Regions from separate parts of the Chryseobacterium gambrini genome, predicted to be linked through region 1. Evidence: riboswitches for the same ligand, from Rfam matches in the RefSeq annotation. Region 1 holds a riboswitch; the other holds the start of a gene.
The links. A riboswitch is a leader RNA that binds a small molecule or an ion and turns the genes downstream of it on or off. The one in region 1 is predicted to bind S-adenosylmethionine.
Positions count from the first base shown of each region.

Region 2: it holds a riboswitch for S-adenosylmethionine, as region 1 does, so the genes downstream of both, PFY09_RS11945 (TonB-dependent receptor plug domain-containing protein) here and PFY09_RS15485 (alpha/beta fold hydrolase) in region 1, are expected to answer to the same signal.

Region 1 is NZ_CP115857.1:3,363,235-3,373,820, forward strand. It holds gene PFY09_RS15480 (MGH1-like glycoside hydrolase domain-containing protein) at 1-2,398, opposite strand, end outside; SAM riboswitch class I at 2,586-2,693, shown strand; gene PFY09_RS15485 (alpha/beta fold hydrolase) at 2,751-3,698, shown strand; gene PFY09_RS15490 (ACT domain-containing protein) at 3,691-5,235, shown strand; gene PFY09_RS15495 (O-succinylhomoserine sulfhydrylase) at 5,271-6,473, shown strand; gene PFY09_RS15500 (homocysteine S-methyltransferase family protein) at 6,664-7,674, shown strand; gene PFY09_RS15505 (four helix bundle protein) at 7,692-8,069, shown strand; gene metH (methionine synthase) at 8,059-10,586, shown strand, end outside.
Region 2 is NZ_CP115857.1:2,636,546-2,647,131, forward strand. It holds gene PFY09_RS11925 (prolyl oligopeptidase family serine peptidase) at 1-1,527, opposite strand, end outside; gene PFY09_RS11930 (hypothetical protein) at 1,600-2,265, opposite strand; gene prfA (peptide chain release factor 1) at 2,517-3,602, opposite strand; gene PFY09_RS11940 (APC family permease) at 4,402-5,694, opposite strand; gene PFY09_RS11945 (TonB-dependent receptor plug domain-containing protein) at 5,698-8,121, opposite strand; SAM riboswitch class I at 8,216-8,319, opposite strand; gene PFY09_RS11950 (alpha-amylase family glycosyl hydrolase) at 8,702-10,586, opposite strand, start outside.

The DNA.
Region 1 (10,586 bases):
TATCGTGAGCGACTTCATCCAGATTTTTCTTCTCTCCGCTTCCGGTCGGCAATTCCACTTTCATGCTGTTTCCGTAATAGAAATGAAATCTCTGCAAACTTTCTACAATCAGGAAGTTGATCGGGAACCAGATCGGACCACGCCAGTTGCTGTTTCCTCCGAACATTCGGCTGTCACTTTCTGCAGGCGTATAATAAACTACATTTTCAGTGCCGTGAACAGAAAATTTGAACGGTTTTTCTTCATATACCTTAGACATTGCCCGAATTCCGTATTGGCTTAAAAATTCTTTCTCATCAAGCATTCTGGTCAAAACTTTTGTCAGACGGTTTTTTCTCAGAATACTCATCAGATGCTTTCTTCCATGACCTTCCTCTTCCCAGTGCGAAACAAGTTTCGTGAGTTCAGGTTTGTTTTTCAGAATCCAATCCATTCTGGTGGTAAAGTTGGGCATTTTATCCAACAAATGATGATCGATGATTTCCACGGCAAACATAGGAATCAATCCTACAATACTTCTCAGCTTCAGGGAAACACTGTCACCATTCCCAAGCTGAAGCACATCATAGAAAAAGCCGTCTTCTTCGTTCCAGAGTCCTTTTGTGCCTTCACCCAGATTTTCCATGGCTTCGGCGATATAGAGATAATGCTCAAAGAATTTAATCGCCATATCTTCATACACCTGATAATACTGAGCCAGTTCCATGGCAATTCGCATCATATTCAGAGCGTACATTGCCATCCAGCTCGTTCCGTCGGCCTGCTCCAGATGCTGTCCATCTTTTAACACCATATTCCGGTCAAAAGCCCCGATATTATCTAGCCCGAGAAAACCTCCCCCGAAAATATTTTTTCCGTTTTTATCTTTTCGGTTTACCCACCAGGTGAAATTCAGCAGTAATTTCTGAAAAACCTTTTCTAAAAATAAAAGATCAGGTTTGCCGTTTTGCTTTTCATCAATTTTAAATACTCGGAAGCATGACCACGCATGAACGGGCGGGTTTACATCGCTCAGATTCCATTCGTAGGCAGGAAGCTGTCCGTTCGGATGCATATACCATTCTTTTGTTAATAAAAGAAGCTGCCCTTTTGCAAATTCCGCATCAATAATCGCAAACGGAACACAATGGAAGGCAAGATCCCAAGTTGCATACCAAGGATATTCCCATTTATCAGGCATCGAGATGATGTCTTTATTGTGCATATGATTCCACTCCGTGTTTCGGACATAATGGTTGAAATTTCTCGGAGCTTCAAAATTCGGATCGCCTTTCAGCCATTTTCCGACATTATAGTGATAAAACTGCTTGTTCCAGAGAAGTCCCGCAAAAGCCTGTCTTTGCACGTTTTTTTCATCATCATCAGAAACATCATTCTGAATTTCGGCATAAAATTCATCCGCTTCAGCAACTCTGCTGTTAAAGATCTCATCAAATTCATAAAACGGATTCTCCAGTTCATTAGGAGACAATCTGAAATCAAATGTTTTCGATTGTCCGGCTTCAATCACTTCATCAATTAAAAAAGAAGCTTTTGTTCCTCTCTTTTCAGGATTTACGGTGTTGCTTCCGTAGGTGATATAATCGTTGATGCCATCCTTGTAATAAGTATTTCCCGGATAGGGTGTTCCGTATAATTTCGGACTGTTGGTTTCATTATCACAGAAAACACTTTCCGCAGCAATATTTCTTGAATAAAACTTTTTTATTGGAACACTGTCGTGGTTGATGGTGATGCAGCCTTCATGAGAAGCATTGATTTGTCCTTTATATGTATTGTAACCCCATTTCCAGTTATTTCTGAACCACACCGTGGGAGCCAATACAATCGGAGCCACTATATTGCTTCTGTTGCAGACCGTTACTCTTACTAAAATATCGTTGTATTCTGCTTTAGCGTACTCTGTAAAAATATCAAAATATTCATCCTGATCAAAAATTCCGGTGTCGAAAATTTCATATTCCGCTTCCTTTTTACTTCTTTTCCCATTTTCAGAAAGCAGTTCATCATACGGAAACGCATTAATCGGATATTTGTACACCATTTTCATATAGCTGTGAGTAGGTGTATTATCCAGATAATAAAATAGTTCTTTAATGTCTTCTCCGTGATTTCCTTGTGGATTGCTCAATCCAAAGAAGCGCTCCTTCACCATCTTATCTTTTTTGTTCCAGAACGAAAGCGCAAAACAGAAAAGCTGCTTTGCATCAGAAATTCCCGCTATCCCTTCCTCTCCCCAACGGTAGGCATAGCTTTCTGCGTTATTGTGATTGGCGAAATTCCATGCATCGCCGTTTGGGCTGTAGTCTTCGCGTACATTTCCCCATTGCTTATTACTCACGTAAGGTCCCCAGTTTTTCCAGTTTGTGTCTTGTAATCTTTGTTTTTCAGCAATCATATCTCATCATTTTCATTACGAAGTTAGTTTTTTTGCGAAAAAATTCCAACTCACGAAATTTGAATTATTATTAATATTTCCCTGAAATCCTTCTGTTTATCGGGGTTTGTAAGATTAAATTAAATTTTTATAAATATTTAAAAGAAAAGTTTTATCTTTGCACCATTCGTTCATTCAAATATTGAAAATGTTATCAAGAAAGGTTGAGGGATTAGACCCTATGAAACCTTAGCAACCCTTTGCGCAAGCAATGAAGGTGCTACGTTCTACCAGAATTATTTTGGACAGATAACTCACTGAAGTTCTTTCAGCCATTTCCTGTGGCATTTTCAATTGTATTAAAATAATAGAATTGAAAACAGAACTTAAACATATTAATTTTTCGTATCGTACCGATTCCCAAAAGGAATACAATATCACGTTGAGCTATCAGCTTTTCGGGAAAGACCTGTTTTCTGCCCCGATCATTTTAGTGAATCATGCTTTAACCGGAAATTCCAATGTTTCAGGAGAAAAAGGATGGTGGAAACAACTGATTGGAGAACATCAGGTAATCGATACCGGCCAATATACAGTTCTGTGCTTCAATATTCCCGGAAACGGATTTGATGATTTTTTTATTGATGAATGTGAAGATTTCACGCCTTCAGATATAGCAAACATATTTTTGAAAGGCCTTGAAATTTTAAATATCAAAAGTTTACACGCCATTATTGGAGGTTCTTTAGGAGGCGGAATCGGCTGGGAAATGCTGGTGAAAAAGCCACATCTTGCCGAAATTTTCATCCCGGTAGCCTGCGATTTTAAAACCCACGACTGGCTTCATGCACAATGTCTGGTTCAGAAATTTTTATTAAATCAAAACGATGAACCTTTACAGAAAGCCAGAATTCATGCAATGTTGTGCTACAGGACTCCTGAATCGTTAAATAACAGATTTCAAAACAGATACAGTGAAGAAAAGCAGAGATTAGAGTCGGAAGACTGGCTTGTTTATCACGGAAAAGCTTTAAACGAAAGATTTAGTTTAAAATCATACAAGCTCATGAATCATTTGCTGATGAACATCAATGCCAATGAAGAACATTTGGAAAAAATTCAGGCGCGAATGCACATGATCTCTGTAGATACAGATTTATTTTTCCCCGCCTCAGAAATCCGAATGTGCTTTAAAAAACTGAAAGAGAAAAACAAAGATGTTTTCTATCACGAGATCACCTCAGTTCATGGGCACGATGCCTTCTTAATGGAATATAAACAATTAAATACGATCATTAAAAATATTTTGAAAAATGAGTAAGATTAATGCTAAAGAAATAAAGTTTTTAAAAAACAGATCCATCATCAAATTTGAAGGAGAAGATTTCTTAGGTGAAATCGGGATCGACGGACGAATTTTTAAAGCGCTTACTTTGGCGCGAATCAGTGTGGGAGTAATTTCCCAGCAGGCAATTGAAAACGGAATCTCCATTTTAGTTCATGAAAACGATTCCGAAAAAGCAGTCAATTGTCTGATTGACGAATTTGAACCAGAAAGAAAATCGGGGAAAGTTTCCCAGATTTACAGCATCAATAATGTGTCGGTGTTAGGATTTGTTGCAGAAGACTTTAACAAAGTTTTAGCGGAACTCGCAAGAAATAATGTTTTCCCGTTGCTTTTGAACCAGATTGCAGCCGAAAAACGTGTAAATATCGTTGTGACATCTTCACAGGACGAAAAAGCAAAAAATATCATCGAATCTGAAATTTCCAAAAAACCGAAAACCGTTCATCTGGCAATTATCGGTCACGGAAACGTAGGGAAAACTTTAATACAGCAGGTTTTGGAATCTTCAGAAGAAATTAAAAGACGAAAAAAAATAGACCTGAAAGTAGTTGCAGTCGCCAATTCCAGAAAAATAGCATTCAACAAAAAAGGATTCGACAGCAATTGGAATGATGAGGTTTTAACGGCAGAAAAACCTTCCGATGTTCAGGAACTGATTAATTTCTCCAAAGAAAATCAGCTTGAAAATTTAATCGTTGTGGATAACACCGCAAGCAAAGACTTCGTAAAAAATTACCACACATTGGCAGAAAACGGCTTCGATCTCGTTTCTTCCAACAAAATTTTCAACACCCTTCCCATTTCAGAATACCGTCAACTAAGATATACGTTGAATAAAAACAACAGACGCTATCTCTACGAAACCAATGTGGGAGCAGGTTTGCCATTGATCGACACCATTAAACTTCTACATCTTTCAGGAGAAAATATTACCAGAATTAAAGGCGTTTTCTCGGGAACATTAAGCTATGTTTTCAATAATTTTTCTTTAAGAGACGATAAGTTTTCCACCATCATCAATGAAGCATTGGAAAAAGGATATACAGAACCCGATCCAAGAGAAGACCTGTCAGGAAACGATGTGGCAAGAAAATTATTGATTCTGGCGAGAGAGTTAGACTTAATCAACGAATTTGAAGATATCAAAATTCAGAATCTTGTTCCTGAAAATCTGCTTTCTGTTTCTAAGTCAGAATTCCTTTCAAGACTGGACGAATTAGATGCTGAATATCAGAAAATCAAAGAAAATCAGAAAGAAGGACACGTTTTAAGATATGTGGGAGATCTTCACGGAGATTTGCAGAAAGAAAAAGGAGAACTGGATGTGAAATTAATTTCCGTTCCGGCAACTTCCGCGTTAGGACAACTAAAAGGCTCAGATTCAATCTTCGAAATCTACACCGAAAGTTATGGAGAAAACCCAATCGTCATCATGGGAGCCGGAGTAAGCGCAATAGTTACGGCAAGAGGTGTATTCGGAGACATTTTAAGAGTAAGTGAAACGAAATAATTCTGTGAAAAGTACAAATGTAAAATGTATTAATGATGAATAACAAAGAAAAACTATCAACTGACAACCATCAACCATCAACCAATTTTGAAACCTTTGCCATAAGAACCCAGACTGAAAGAACCCAGTTTGATGAGCATTCCACGCCTTTGTATCTTACGTCCAGCTTTATTTTTCAGGATGCGGAAGACATGAGGGCGAGCTTTGCGGAAGAAAAACCAAAAAATTTATACAGCCGTTTTTCCAATCCGAACGTAACAGAATTTACCGATAAAATTGCCAAAATGGAAGGCGCAGAAGCAGGGTATGCTTTTGCAACAGGAATGGCAGCGATTTACTCCACATTTGCCACTTTGTTAAATGCCGGAGATCATATTGTAAGCTGTCAGTCCGTTTTCGGATCTACGCATACTTTGTTCACAAAATATTTCCCGAAATGGAATATCGAAACAACCTATTTTAAAGCAGAAGACGCCGAAAATGTAGAAAAATATATTCAGCCCAACACGAAAATTTTATATCTGGAAACACCTACCAATCCTGCGATTGAGGTCTTGGATTTAGATTTTTTCGGACAGATTGCGAAGAAACACAACTTAATTTTCATTGTGGATAACTGCTTTGCGACTCCTTATTTACAACAGCCAATAAAATACGGAGCAGACATTGTGGTGCATTCCGCAACCAAATTAATTGACGGGCAAGGTCGTGTTTTAGGCGGAGTAGCGGTCGGAAGAGAAGATCTGATCCGTGAAATCTATCTTTTCGCCAGAAATACAGGACCCGCCATGTCGCCTTTCAACGCCTGGGTTTTGTCTAAAAGTCTGGAAACATTGGCAATTCGTGTAGAAAAACATTGTGAAAACGCTTTAAAAGTAGCTGAATTCTTAGAAAACCATCCCAATGTAGAATTAGTAAAATATCCGTTCTTAAAATCTCATCCAAGCTATGAAATTGCAAAAAAACAGATGAAGCTAGGCGGAAACATCGTTGCCTTCGAAATCAAAGGAGGCATTGAAGGCGGAAGAAATTTTTTAGACAACATTAAAATGTGTTCCCTTTCCGCAAACTTAGGCGATACGAGAACCATTGTAACGCATCCTGCTTCTACAACGCACTCCAAATTATCCGATGAAGAAAGAAACGAAGTCGGAATTACAGCCGGTCTGGTTCGTTGCTCGGTAGGTCTGGAAAATGTGGAAGATATCATTGCAGATTTGAAACAGGCGTTGGATTAATTTGCTTTGGGCAGCTTTATCCGCCTGTAGTTTATCCTGAGTCTATTGAAGGGCTCCCGCTTTTTTGCCTCCGCTTCGCTACAGCAAAAAGAGCTCCGCTCAAGTCGGGCTGCGAAAGATTCAGCATTATAAAACCCGAAGGGTTCAACAATAATAACCGTAGGTGGAACCTATGGAAAAAATATAATAAATGAAAAATTCAGAACAACTATACAAAGCATTATCCGAAAGAATTTTAATTCTCGACGGAGCGATGGGAACCATGCTTCAGCGGTATAAATTCGAAGAAGAAGATTACCGTGGCGAACGTTTCAAAAACTGGGAACATCCGGTAAAAGGAAACAATGATTTGTTGTCTTTAACGCAGCCTTATGCCATTGAAGAAGTTCACAAAAAATACCTTGAAGCGGGAGCAGACATCATCGAAACCAATACATTTTCAGGAACAACCATTGCCATGGCAGATTATCACATGGAAGATCTCGTTTACGAACTGAATTACGAATCTGCAAAAATTGCAAGAAAAGCCTGCGACGAGTACACCGCGAAAAATCCGGATAAACCAAGATTTGTGGCAGGTTCTATCGGTCCAACCAACAGAACGGCAAGTTTAAGCCCGGATGTAAACGATCCCGGATACAGAGCCATTACTTTTGATGAACTGAGAATTGCTTACAAACAACAGTGCGAAGCTTTATTGGACGGAGGATCAGATATTCTTTTGGTAGAAACTATTTTCGATACATTGAATGCAAAAGCTGCCCTTTTCGCCATCGACGAACTTCAGGACGAAAGAAATATCAAAATTCCGATCATGGTTTCAGGAACAATCACGGATGCTTCAGGAAGAACATTGAGCGGACAGACAGCAGAAGCATTTCTGATCTCAGTTTCCCATTTAAACCTTTTAAGTGTAGGTTTTAACTGCGCTTTGGGAGCAAACCAATTGACGCCTTATCTGGAGACTTTAGCCCACAATTCAGAATTTGCTGTTTCAGCTTATCCGAATGCAGGTTTACCCAACGCTTTCGGGAAGTATGATGAAACTCCGGAAGACATGGCAAGTCAGATCAAAGAATATGTAGAAAAAGGATTAATCAACATCATTGGAGGCTGCTGCGGAACAACGCCGGAACATATCAAGGCAATTGCCGATCTGGTTTCGCAATATTCTCCCAGAAAGGTGTCGGTTGTCGGTTGATGGTTGTCAGTTTAAATATGAAAAAAAATATGGAATATACAAGTTTGGAAGTATGGATTGAATCTCGAAAATTGACAAATTTAGTCTATGAAAAAACCAAAAAATATCCCAAAGAAGAGCTTTTTGGATTAACAAATCAAATTAGAAGATGTTCGGTTTCAATACCATCTAATATTGCTGAAGGTTGTGGGAGAAGAACAGCTAATGATACAATACAATTTTTGCATATTGCGAAAGGCTCTTTATTTGAATTAGAAACACAAATTTACATATCATTAGACCAACATTATATTACCGAGCTTGAATTTATTCAAATTTCAAATCAAATCTTAGTTTGTAAAAAATTAATTAACGGATTTATTAGCTATTATAAAAAACTGAAAGATGGAAAATAACAGTATAAATCTGACAACAGAAAACCGACAACCGACAACTAAATATTTAAGATTATCGGGGCTTGAGCCTTTGATTATTACACCGGAAAGTAACTTTATCAACGTTGGGGAAAGAACCAACGTTGCCGGTTCAAAGAAATTTTTAAGATTAATAAAAGAAGAAAAATTCGGGGAAGCGCTCGATATTGCACGTCATCAGGTTGAAGGCGGTGCACAGATTCTCGACGTTAATTTTGACGATGGACTGATCGACGGAAAGGCTTCCATGATTAAATTTTTAAACCTGATTGCCTCAGAACCGGACATCGCAAGAATTCCTCTCATGATCGACTCTTCAAAATGGGAAATTCTGGAAGCAGGATTGCAGGTTGCACAGGGAAAATGTGTGGTCAATTCCATCAGCTTAAAAGGAGGTGAAGAAGAATTCATCAAACAGGCAAAAGCTATCAAAAGATACGGAGCCGCTGTTATTGTCATGGCTTTTGATGAGGTGGGACAAGCCGATACCTACGAACGCAGAATCGAAATTTCAAAACGTTCCTATGATATTTTAGTGAACCGTTTAAATTTCCCTGCCGAAGATATTATTTTCGACTTAAATATTTTTCCTGTGGCAACGGGAATGGATGAACACCGCAGAAATGCTATCGATTTTATTGAAGCAACAAGATGGGTTCGCCAAAATCTTCCGTATGCATCCGTGAGCGGAGGAGTTTCCAATGTTTCGTTCTCGTTCCGTGGAAATGATACGGTGAGAGAAGCGATGCACTCGGTTTTCCTGTATCATGCCATTCAGGCAGGAATGAATATGGGAATCGTAAATCCTGCGATGCTGGAAGTATATGATGAAATTAATAAAGAACTTCTGGAGCTTGTTGAAGATGTCATTCTTGATAAAAGAGAGGATGCAACAGAACGCCTTCTTGACTATTCTGAAAAAAATAAATCTGTTAAAAAAGAGAAAGTTGAAGAACTTGAGTGGCGTACAAAACCTTTACAGGAAAGGATTACCCATTCTTTAGTAAAAGGAATCGACCGTTTTATTGAAGAAGATGTGGAAGAAGCAAGATTGCAGGCAGAAAAACCGCTTCACGTCATTGAAATTAATTTAATGACCGGAATGGGCGTTGTCGGAGATTTATTCGGAAGCGGAAAAATGTTCTTACCGCAGGTTGTAAAATCAGCAAGAGTGATGAAAAAAGCGGTAGCTTACTTACAGCCATTCATTGAAGCAGAAAAAGACGGAACAAAACCAGCCAACGGAAAAATTCTGATGGCAACGGTAAAAGGAGATGTTCATGATATCGGTAAAAATATTGTGAGCGTTGTTTTGGGTTGTAACAATTACGAAATTGTGGATCTTGGCGTAATGGTTCCTGCTGAAAAAATTATTCAGACCGCGATTGAAGAAAAAGTCGATGTGATCGGACTTAGTGGGTTAATTACACCAAGTCTGGATGAAATGGTATACATCGCACAGGAACTGGAAAGACAGAATTTAAATTTCCCTTTACTGATTGGTGGTGCAACAACTTCAAAAGCACATACAGCCGTAAAAATTGATTTAAAATATAAAAATGCTGTAGTTCACGTAAATGACGCTTCCAGAGCGGTAAACGTGGTAAGTTCATTATTGGGCGACCGAAATAAAGAATATGTTGATGATCTGAAAAGCGAATATTCCGAATTCCGTGAAAAGTTCCTGAACAGACAAGTAGAAAAAGACTACGTTTCTATTGAAGAAGCCAGACAGAATAAGTTTAAAATCGACTGGGAAAACGAAGAAATTTTTACACCCAATCAGTTAGGAATTACCGTTGTTGAAAATCAGGATCTGAGAGAATTATTGCCTTTCATCGACTGGTCGCCGTTTTTCAGAAGCTGGGATCTTCATGGCAAATATCCACAAATTTTAGAAGATGAGGTTGTAGGAGCTCAGGCAAAAGAATTGTTCAAAGATGCACAGGTGATCTTAAAAAGAGTTTTGGATGAAAAGTTATTAACGGCAAAAGCTATTTTCGGAATTTTCAAAGCCAATTCCAACGAAACGGATGATATTTTAATTTTTGATGAAAACAACGATCAGAAAACGAAGTTCATCACCCTGAGACAGCAGGCTCAACGTTCAAAAGGGAAAGATTATCTGGCGTTAAGCGATTTTATTGCCCCTGAAAGTTCAGGAAAAACCGATTATATGGGAGCTTTCTGTGTAACAACCGGTTTCGGAACGGATGAACTGGCGCATGAATACGAAAAAGCGAATGACGACTACAACGCGATCATGGTAAAAGCTCTTGCCGACCGTTTTGCAGAAGCCTACGCTGAATTTTTACATAAAAAAGTAAGAACAGAATATTGGGGGTACGCCAATCAGGAAAATTTAACCAACGAAGAATTGATTGCAGAAAAGTATAAAGGAATTCGTCCCGCTCCGGGTTATCCTGCATGTCCGGATCACTTAGAAAAACACGCAATCTGGGATCTACTGAAAGTGGAAGAAAATATCGGTGTTTATCT
Region 2 (10,586 bases), 730 kb from region 1:
GTATTCTCCGCCACCGCGAATGTTCGGAACGGCATAGATTCCGCCGTTTTCCATCCAGATTGCATTTACAACAGAGAAAGCGGGCTGTAAGCTGATGTTGAATCCTCCATAAGAATAAAGGATCGTAGGATTTTTACCGTTAAGTTTTGTTCCTTTTTTGTAATTGATCATCATCGGAATTTTAGTTCCGTCTTTTGAAGTGTAGAAAACCTGTTCTGAAACATAATCTTCCGGATTGAATTTCACTTTTGGCTTCTGATACACTTCTGATTTTCCTGAATCAGCATTAAATTTATACGTCGTTCCGGGAGTGATGTAATTTGTAAATGAAAAATACAGCTCTTTTTCTGTTTCCTTGCCTCCAAATCCGGAAACATTTCCTTTTCCGGGAAGGGAAATTTCACGGATCAGTTTTCCAGTTCTGTCGTACTGTTTTACCTGATCAATGGCATCAATCATGTAAGTTGCGAAGAAATATCCTCCTCCTGTTGTAATTCCTAAAACATTTTCGGTCTGAGGAATAACATCTTTCCATGTTTCAGAAGCCGGATTTTTGATGGAAGTTTTTACCAGACGCATATTCGGAGCATCTTTATCCGTAAAAATATAAAGATCATCGCCCTGCGTATCAACAATGCTTACATTGATATCAAAACCTTTATTAATCTGAACAAAATCGCCGCCGTTTTTCAGATCTTTAATATACAGTTCATTTCCGTTGGTTGCGTTGGCTGCGGAAATAATCAGATATCTTTGATCTTCGGAAACTCCCGCTCCTAAATATCTTCTCGGTGTTTTTTCTCCGCCAAAAATCAACTGATCATCGGATTGTTTGGTTCCCAGTTTATGAAAATACACTTTGTGTTTATCCGTCATTCCCGAAAGTACCGTTCCTTCTTTTGGTTTGTCATAGCTTGAATAATAGAAACCTTCATCACCCTGCCATGAAATTCCGCTGAATTTTACATCAACCAAAGTTTCATCAATCTGCTTTTTTGTAATTGCATCGATAATAATGATTTTGTTCCAGTCGCTTCCTCCTTCCGAAATAGAATACGCAGCCAGATTTCCTTTTTTGTTGAAAGAAAGCTGTGAAAGTGAAGTGGTTCCTTTTTCTGAAAATTTATTCGGATCCAGAAAAACTTCGGTTGCTTTTGTTTTGTTGTTGATTCTGTATAATACCGACTGCGCCTGCAATCCGTCATTTTTATAATAATAGGTATACTCACCTTCTTTGAAAGGAGCCGAAATCTTTTCATAATTCCAGATGTCTCTCAACTGGTTTTTAATTTCATCTCTGAAGGGAATTTTCGAAAGGTAATCCTGACTGTGTTTTACCTCATCATCTACCCACTTTCTGGTGGCTTCCGAATCATTTTCCAAATCACGGAAGGGATCTGCAACGGCAGTTCCGAAATACGTATCGGTTTGGTTTCCTTTTACTGCTTTTGGATAATTCATTTTTTGTGAATAAAATGTTGCCGAAAAAAGAACTCCGGCTGTTAATAAAATGGGTGTGAATTTCATATTAAGCTATTTTTCCAAAAGTAAGGAATCTGTTTTGAATAAAAAAAACCGTCTAAAAGACAGCCTGAATTTTTAATTGAGATTTTTCAGATAAAATTCATTCAGCTTCCAGTTTAATTCCTGTGGACCGCCGTTCCAGTAATAAATGGTTTCGGCAATTTTAACCTGATAAAGATTGAATTTTTGTTCTGTGGAAACAATTTTATCTGCTTTTTTAATCTGATTGGTAACATCAATGAGATATTTTTTCATTTCTCCCGCACCAATATTTTTAATGTCTCCTATATTGAGCATCAGACGATGAGAGGGCACCTTAAAACTTGCTTCGTATGTAACTTCGGAGAACCCGTTTTCTTTAAATCTTTCATCATTTACGGTTTTAATTTCTTTTACTCTATATTTCGCATTGGTAAAATTCTGCATCAAAGCACTGAAATAATTTTTAACCTCAACCGAACATTCAGATGCCACATCTGCAGGAAGACCGGCAAGAAAAAGTCTGGTATAATCGTCTATCCTTTCTTTATAAGTGTCTTTAAGTCTGATTCTGTGGGTACTTTCTTTTCCCAGAAAATTAATAAGATAACTGTTGAGTTCTTTTACAGATTCATCATCATATTTTACAAAAGAATTAAAGTAAAGATTAAAAACATTTTCAGGCTTTAGAATATTTTGGGATTTTAAGCTTTGAAAAGAGAAAAGAAGTATTGCCAGAAAGGCAATTTTAAGCATTTTCATAAGTATAGTTCATTTTCAATTTTAGTGTATAAAAAAGCTCCTAAAAAATTAAGAGCTTATATAAATGTACATTATTTATGCGATCAAAAAAGCTTTTGAGGAAATTATTTTTAAACAAGCATTAAAAATCGCCTGTAATAAACTGATTTAAAACAATTTAAAAAAATTCATATTTTAAACATTCAATTAATATAAAAATAAAAGTCTCCGAAATACTCCGGAGACTTACAAAAGATTTTATGGTAAAGATTTTATAAACTTTCTTCTTCGCCTTTCATTTTTTCGGCGTTTTCTGCCATGATAACGGCATCGATCATCTCAGAAATATCTCCGTTCATGTACGCATCTAAGTTATACATGGATTTATTGATTCTGTGATCGGTAACTCTTCCCTGAGGATAATTATACGTTTTGATCTTTGCAGAACGGTCTCCTGTAGAAACCATTGTTTTTCTCTGTGCCGCAATATCTCCCTGAACTTCCTGCAACTTAATGTCGTATAATTTCGCACGAAGCATTTCCATCGCCAGTTCACGGTTAGCTAACTGAGAACGTGCCTGCTGACAAACCACCACCAATCCTGAAGGTTTGTGCGTAAGCTGCACTTTAGTTTCAACCTTGTTAACGTTCTGTCCTCCTGCTCCACCTGAACGTGAAGTCTGCATTTCGATATCTGCAGGATTAATTTCCACATCCACTTCTTCAGCTTCCGGAAGAACTGCAATGGTAATTGCCGAAGTGTGAACTCTTCCCTGAGATTCTGTCTCAGGAACACGCTGTACACGGTGAACTCCGGATTCGAATTTCATGATTCCGTACACGCCTTCTCCTTCCACTTTCATGATGAGTTCTTTGTACCCTTTCGCCGCTTCGTTAGAATCTGTGATCTCGTGTCTCCATCCTTTCGTTTTGAAATACATGGAATACATTCTGTAAATATCTTCCACGAAGATGGCTGCTTCATCACCTCCTGTTCCGGCACGAAGTTCCACGATGACGTTTTTGTCGTCTGCAGGATCTTTAGGAATTAATAAAACTTTTAATTCTTCCTCTAATCCCGGAATTTTTTCCAGCGCTTCGTTTTTTTCGATTTTTGCCAGTTCCACGAAATCTCTGTCGGATCCGTCGGCAATAATTTCGTCGGACTCTTCAATCGTATCCAACGCTCCTTTATATTGATCGTAAACTTTTACAATTTTCCCCAAATCGCTATATTCTTTGTTCAAAGAAGAATATCTTTTTTGGTCTGAAATAACATCAGGCTGTATAATAAGGTCTGCCACCTCATTATATCTCTGTTTTATAGCTTCTAATTTTGGAATTAATGATTTAGACATTATGAAAATTTTGTGGGTGCAAAGATACGGATTATTAATTCAATTTTAAAACTAATAGTTTGTTGTTCTGAATGAAGCGTATGCGTATTGAAGAATCTTTTTTAACGCAATGTTCACAAGAGTTTTTGAATTTATCGTTTTTTTAAGCGCAATGTCTGCAGAAGCTTTCTTTTTAAATGATTGCAAATATAATTCTGCTATCATTTGCTGAGTGAAACGCCCTTGCGAACGGATTCTTTTCAAAGCTAGTCTAATTATCCTTGCGAACTCTGCGTTAAAAAACAATGCTTAATTGTAATGATTTAACACCAAAATTTAAAAGTCAGAAGTTCAAATAATATTCTTAATGATTCAATTCTTTTAACGCAATGTCCGCAAGGTTTTTCTTTTAAATGTTTGTGATTATTTTCGGTCGCAAAGGCGTTTCACTCAGCAAGTGATAAAAATGTGTAAATGATTTCTTACGTAATAGCTTGGTGAAATTAAGGCGTCTCCAAACGATATCAAAAATATAATTCTGCTATCATTGGCTGAGTGAAACGCCCTTGCGAACATTTTTTTTCAAAGCTAGTTCAATTATCCTTGCGAACTCTGCGTTAAAAACAATACGTAATTGTAATGATTTCTTACGTAATAACTTGTTGAAATTAAGGCGTCTCCAAACGATATCAAAAATATAATTCTGCTGTCATTTGCTGAGTGAAATGCCCTTGCGGACGGATTCTTTTCAAAGCTGGCTCCATTATCCTTGTGCACTCTGCGTTAAAAACAATGTTTGATGTTTTACGATTAATTTAAATCAGCGGGATAATTTCTTATCAATTAAATACAAAACAATTCCCACAGCAACAATTCCTAATCCGATGATGCTTTCTTTAGGATTATGAATGAATGTGAAATACAAAATGTAAATGCTGAACAATAAAAAAACCGTCGGAAAAACGTAAAAAAGATTGGATTTGAATATCTTCCGATCTTCTTTTTTAATGAAATACGCCGTAGAAATTGCCAGAGTGGCAAATAACTGCAGAATAAAAGCGGTATAAACAAAAATCTCTTTAAAACTTCCCGTTAAAATAATCAACGTTGCAATCACGGCATGGGCAAAAATGGCACGGACAGGAATTCCTTTTTTATTTCCGACCGATAAGGATTTCCAGAGTCTGTTTTCTTTTGCAAAAGCCTGTGTTAAGCGGGAACCTACCCACAAATAGCCGCTGATGGTGGCGATTAACTGTAGAGCAATAAAAATATTAACCACTTTACCGAAAGTATTTCCCAGCATATTATTGGCAGCTTCCCCCATCACATCTTCTTTTCCCGCCAATTGATTTACCGGAGCGTGTTTCAGCATGATAAAATTAACCAAGAGATAACTTACGGTTACGAAAACAGTTCCTACAATGAGTGATTTCGGTAAATTTTTCTGAACATCTTTTATTTCTCCTGCAATGTAGGAAGCAGAATTCCAACCCGTGTAAGAATACGTTACGAAAACCAGAGACGTCGCAAAAGCCGGAAGCATAATTTCCTTTTGCCATGAATCATCTAATTTCAGGCTGTTCCCAATTGTTTCCGATTCTGAAATTCCGATTCCGACGATAATGAGAACAATGATGAACGCAATCTTTATCAGTGTAAAAAAATTATGAAATCTGCTTGAAGCTTTTAAGCTGAATGACAAAAAAACGGAAACCAGAAAGATAATTCCGATGGCAAAGCTGTTTCCAAAAGAAACATCGAAAGCAGAAAGGTATTTCGACATCGCCAATGCAGCCAGTGCAACGGGAGATGAAAAACCGATGATGAGGGAAATCCAGCTCACAAGATACCCTAAAAGCGGATGATACGTTTCTTTCAGATAAATAAAATCTCCGCCGTTTCCTTTGAAATGGGAACCTAATTCGGCATAGCAAAAGGCTCCGAACAAAGCAAGAATTCCTCCAATGAACCAAAGGAGGAATATGCTGTAGGTATTCGTAATGTCGGTAAGCTGAAAACCGAGTGTTGTAAAAATTCCGGTTCCGATCATATTCGAAACGACAATTGCCACTGCGGTTTTCCAGCCGATCTGATGTGAAGTTGAATTCATTAACTAAAATGTAAAATTAAGCCTTCCGAAGAAATAGTTTCCGAGAGTTCCCATCTGCACCGGAGCATATTTGAAAACCCCAAAATACGAATTTTCATAAATCTGCAGATCCGGAAAGACATCAAATACATTATTGGCTCCAACGGTTAAATTAATATTTTTTGTGAAATCATATCCTACACTCACATCGGTGACTACTTTGGGATTAAATTCCTGAATTCCTCCAAACGGATATCCGTCGCGGATTACTTTCCCGAAGTAAGTATTTCTCACCAGAAAATTAAATTTTCCGATTCCGTAATTCAGTCCTAAAGAAGCTTTGGTTTTGGGAGACAGACTTTCGATGATATTGATCTGATCCGGTCCGAAAAATTCATTCTGCAGTGTCTGAAGATTAGCAGGGAAATGGAAATCTGTAATTTTTGTTTCGGTATAATTTCCGGCAAGATTGATATTTAAATTTCCTCCTCCTATTTTCCAGTCGTAGGCAACTACCAGATCTACTCCTTTGGTTTCCGTATCAACGGCATTGGCAAAAAACCTTCCGCTTTCCACACCATAAACCGCCAGTCGATCGTCTGTAATATTACTTGTAATCACGATTCGGTCTTTTACTTTAATTAAATATCCGTCAACCGTAATAGAAAGTTTACTTATCGGCTTTAAAGTAAATCCAACGCTTCCGTTCACCGAAGTTTCCTGTTTTAATTTGTCGAAACCAAGTGCTTTTGCAGCTTCGCTGTCGTTGTTAAAAATTCCTTTGGTAACAATTGAATTTCCTGTGGTGGAAATATCTGCGTAAGAATTGTTAAAATACTGCTGTTGAAGAGATGGCGCTCTAAAGCCTGTTCCCACTGCAGCACGGATTGCATAATTTTTTGCAAACTCATATCTTACCGCTAATTTTCCGTTCAGTGTACTTCCAAAATCTGAATAGTTTTCGAACCTTCCGGCAAGATCTACATTTAATTTTTTATCCAGATCATAAGAAACATCGGCATACACTGCAGTTGAATGTCTGGATTTTGAAAGTGCATTTTGTGGTGAAAATCCAATAAACGACTGCGCTCCTCCTGCTCCGGAGATATTATCCTGATTGGTAGTCGCCGTCACAGGATTTCCGAAAATATCATATCTCATATAGGAAGCCTGATCTCCAGCTTTAATGTCGTACTGCTCAAACCTGAATTCTCCACCGAATGCGATATTGAAGTTCCTGATGTTTTTTGAAACGTCAAGATTAATTGTATTCTGAAGAAAACTGTGTGCTCCCGCATAAAAATCTGTTGGTGACTTAGCTCCTAAAGATGCATTGACGGTATTGCTTACATCATAATTGAATGTATTGCTTCCGAATGTATTGCTAAGATCAAAAAACCAGTCGTTTTTATTATATTTTGCTCCGATTGCATAAGAAATGTCATAGATTTTCGAGCCTAAAGTCGGCTGAAAACCGTTCGGATAAATAGAATACACATTGTTTGAAGTTTCGCTCGGCAATCTTCTGAAACCGTAACCCTGCCCTTCTTTGATACTGAAGCCTCCGAAGGAATATATTTTAAACTGATCGTTCAAAGGATATTCGGAATTAAAAAATAACTGCGCCTGCTTTATTTTTGCATCACCGATCTGGAAATTAAAATCATCCCGGGTTAAACCATTGGCAAGAATTTTCTGATCGTCCAGCGCTTTTGCAGCATTAAAATCCGGAGCAAAATCATACGCGAAATTATCACCGTAAATATCAAGATTATGATTCTGCGTTCTTGTTGTTTTTCCTCTTTGGTTTAATTGCAGGGATAAACTGATATAGCCGTCCTTCTTCCCTAAAGAAGTTCCGTAGTTCGCTGCTGCCTGATACGTTTCACCATCATTTCTTCCGGAAATTCCGTAATTAAGACTGGCTGTTCCGCCGAGATTCTTTTTAAGGATAATATTAATGACTCCTGCAATGGCATCAGAACCGTATTGTGCCGCCGCGCCATCTCTCAGAACCTCAATTCTGTCGATTGCGATTACCGGAATAGTACTTAAATCTGTACCTACAGAACCGTTTCCGACTGTATTCTGATAATTAACTAAAGAAGTAGTATGTCTTCTTTTTCCGTTAACGAGAACCAGAACCTGATCAGGTCCCATTCCTCTCAAAGTAACAGGATCGATATGTTCTGTACCGTCTGAAGCCGACTGCCGGACTGAGTTGAAAGACGGGATAACATAATTCAGTAAATCCTGAACGGTAGTTTGCGGTGAAGACTGCTGTATTTTTTCGATGTTGATGATGTCTACCGGAACCGGAGTTTCCAGTTTTGTGCGTTTTGCATTTCGGTTTCCTACAATGACCACATCTTCTATCTGCTGTTCTTTTTCCTGTGCCGATAAAAATCCTATTGCTAAAAGGAGTACGCTTACGCTGAGTTTTTTCATTCTATTCAGTGCTTTAAAAAAATTAATTTAAAATGGTTTGCCGAAACAAACATAAAGACCTTCAAGAAGCTGGAATTCATACGGAATACTGACTCACTTATCTTCCCCCAATCGGGTTGGAATTAGCACCTTTTCATCAGAAAATGTCGGTTGCTAAGGTTTCTCAGGGCCAAATCCCTCCACCTTTCTCGATAAATCTACCGCAAAGGTAGACTAATAATTTTAATCTGCAAAAAAAATTGAATTTTGAATTTTTCAGAAATATAAAAATTGTGAATAAGATGTGGATAACGCGTGAATTACCTATTAGGAACATATTAATTTGATGTTAGTATACAAAAATTAATTGTCGATAAACAATTTTTCAATTGTGAGTAAAATATGAATAACGTATGAGTAAGGTATGAATAAGATATGGACAACCTTCTATTTTAATGTGGAAAACAATGTGAATAAAGTATTGAAAAGCCGTTAGTATCGTATTGACAACCCTAATTTTTATTGCGGATAAAATATGAATAAGCAAAAAAAGAGACCGCTTTCGCGATCTCTCAATATAAATTTTGAAGTTATCCACTGGTTATTTTACCATCATTTTCTGAATCGAAACTCCCGTATCTGATTTTAAATGAACCAAATACATTCCTACCGGATAATTTGTTTTTAATTCATAGGTCCCGTTTTCATTATTTAATTTAAATGAATCCATTTTTTTACCGCTCATATCGTAGATAAAGATTTCCCCATTCTTCGCTTTGTGGTAAATTAATTTTGCCAGACCATTTTTTACAGGGTTATCCGCAATCTGTAAAGAAAGCTTATTTTCAGCATTCACATCCAATGTGGATAAACTTCCTACATAATTTCCAAAAATTCTGAATTCTCCCGGCTGAAGAGTAATCGGAGCCGTTGTAGAAGTTACATTAGAAACAGAGTTATCCATTAGATTCTGCCACTGACCTACATACGGGAAATACGGAACCACGCTTTGAGCTGCCGTTGTGTAATTTGCTAACACCACTACATTTTTCACTCCGTTTGTAATTGCGTTGTCGTAAACGTAAATTCTCGTAATTAATCCATTCGGATCGTTTGCTAAATTATTTGATTCAACAGTATAGGTTTTTGACTTGAAAACCGGATATATATTTTTGAAATTAATAATTTTCGCCCAGGTATCATAAACTGCTTTTCTATTGGTATCTGTATCATATCCCAAAGTAAATGCGATTGGCTTCTCATCGGTTCTGCATCCGTTATTAATGGTTCCGTTCGTACATCTGTTGATGCTGAATTCGTATCCAAGTTCTCCGAACTGCCAGATCATTTTCGGACCGGGAATAGTGAAGAACGTCGCTCCGAAAGCTTTCATTCTGTCTAAAGCTGTATTAAGATTTTTAACATCATAGCTTCCGTTCACCGCTCCGTAAGCAAGGTTTTTGAACATTAACCTTTCTTCATCGTGACTTTCTCCGTAACCTACCGCTCTCATTTCAGAGAATCCATGCAATGTATGATTCATTCTGTCGAAATTACTGTTTTCTTTATAGCCCATTGTATTCTGGTTATAAGATCCGTTCTGGTTGTTCCACATCATCACTCCTTTTCCTTCTGCAACTCTGTAGTTTGCCCACTGCTGTTCTTCGGCATCGGTTCCCAAATGTTCAAAAATCATGTAAGAATTCGGATCAATTGCCCATTGCTTGTCTGCATAATATTTCAGAATATCTACTCTGTCCTGCTGATAAGCGTTTGTACAGGCTTCATCGTTTTCAGTACAGCTTTGTGTAAATCCTTTTGTTAAATCCCAACGGAAACCATCTACATGATATTCCGTTAACCATTGCTGAAGACATCTTTCAACGTAATATTTCGTTGAAGTACTTGTATGGTTAAAATCATTGAATACATTATAAGAATGTTTAGGAACCTGATTGAAGTAAGGATTATTGGCAGCAATATCTCCGTAACCGTCTCCATCCGGATCAACATTCCAAAGTCTTGCGAGCGGAGAACGCCCGGTTGCATGATTGAAAGCAATATCCAGAATTACAGCAATTCCGTTCTGGTGACACAGATCTACAAATTCTTTGAATTTTTCTGGTGTTCCGTACGCTTTGTCTAATGCATAATGGAAAGAAGTATTATAACCCCAGGAAAGGTTTCCTTCGAATTCCATGATAGGAAGCAATTCGATCGCATTAATATTCAGATTTTTCAGGTATGAAATCTTACTAATTAAAGACTGCCAGTTTTTTTCCTGCGTAAAGTCTCTTAACAGCAATTCATACACCACAAGATTTTCTTTTGCCGGACGCTGGAAATTCGTAACCTGCCAATTGTAAGGAGTCTGTCCTGTTTTAAACATAGAAACCTCAAAACCCTGTCCGGCAGGAAACGCCGGTAAATTCGGATAAGTCGTAGAAGAAATGTACTGATCGTCATAAGAAGAAAGAATCTGTGGA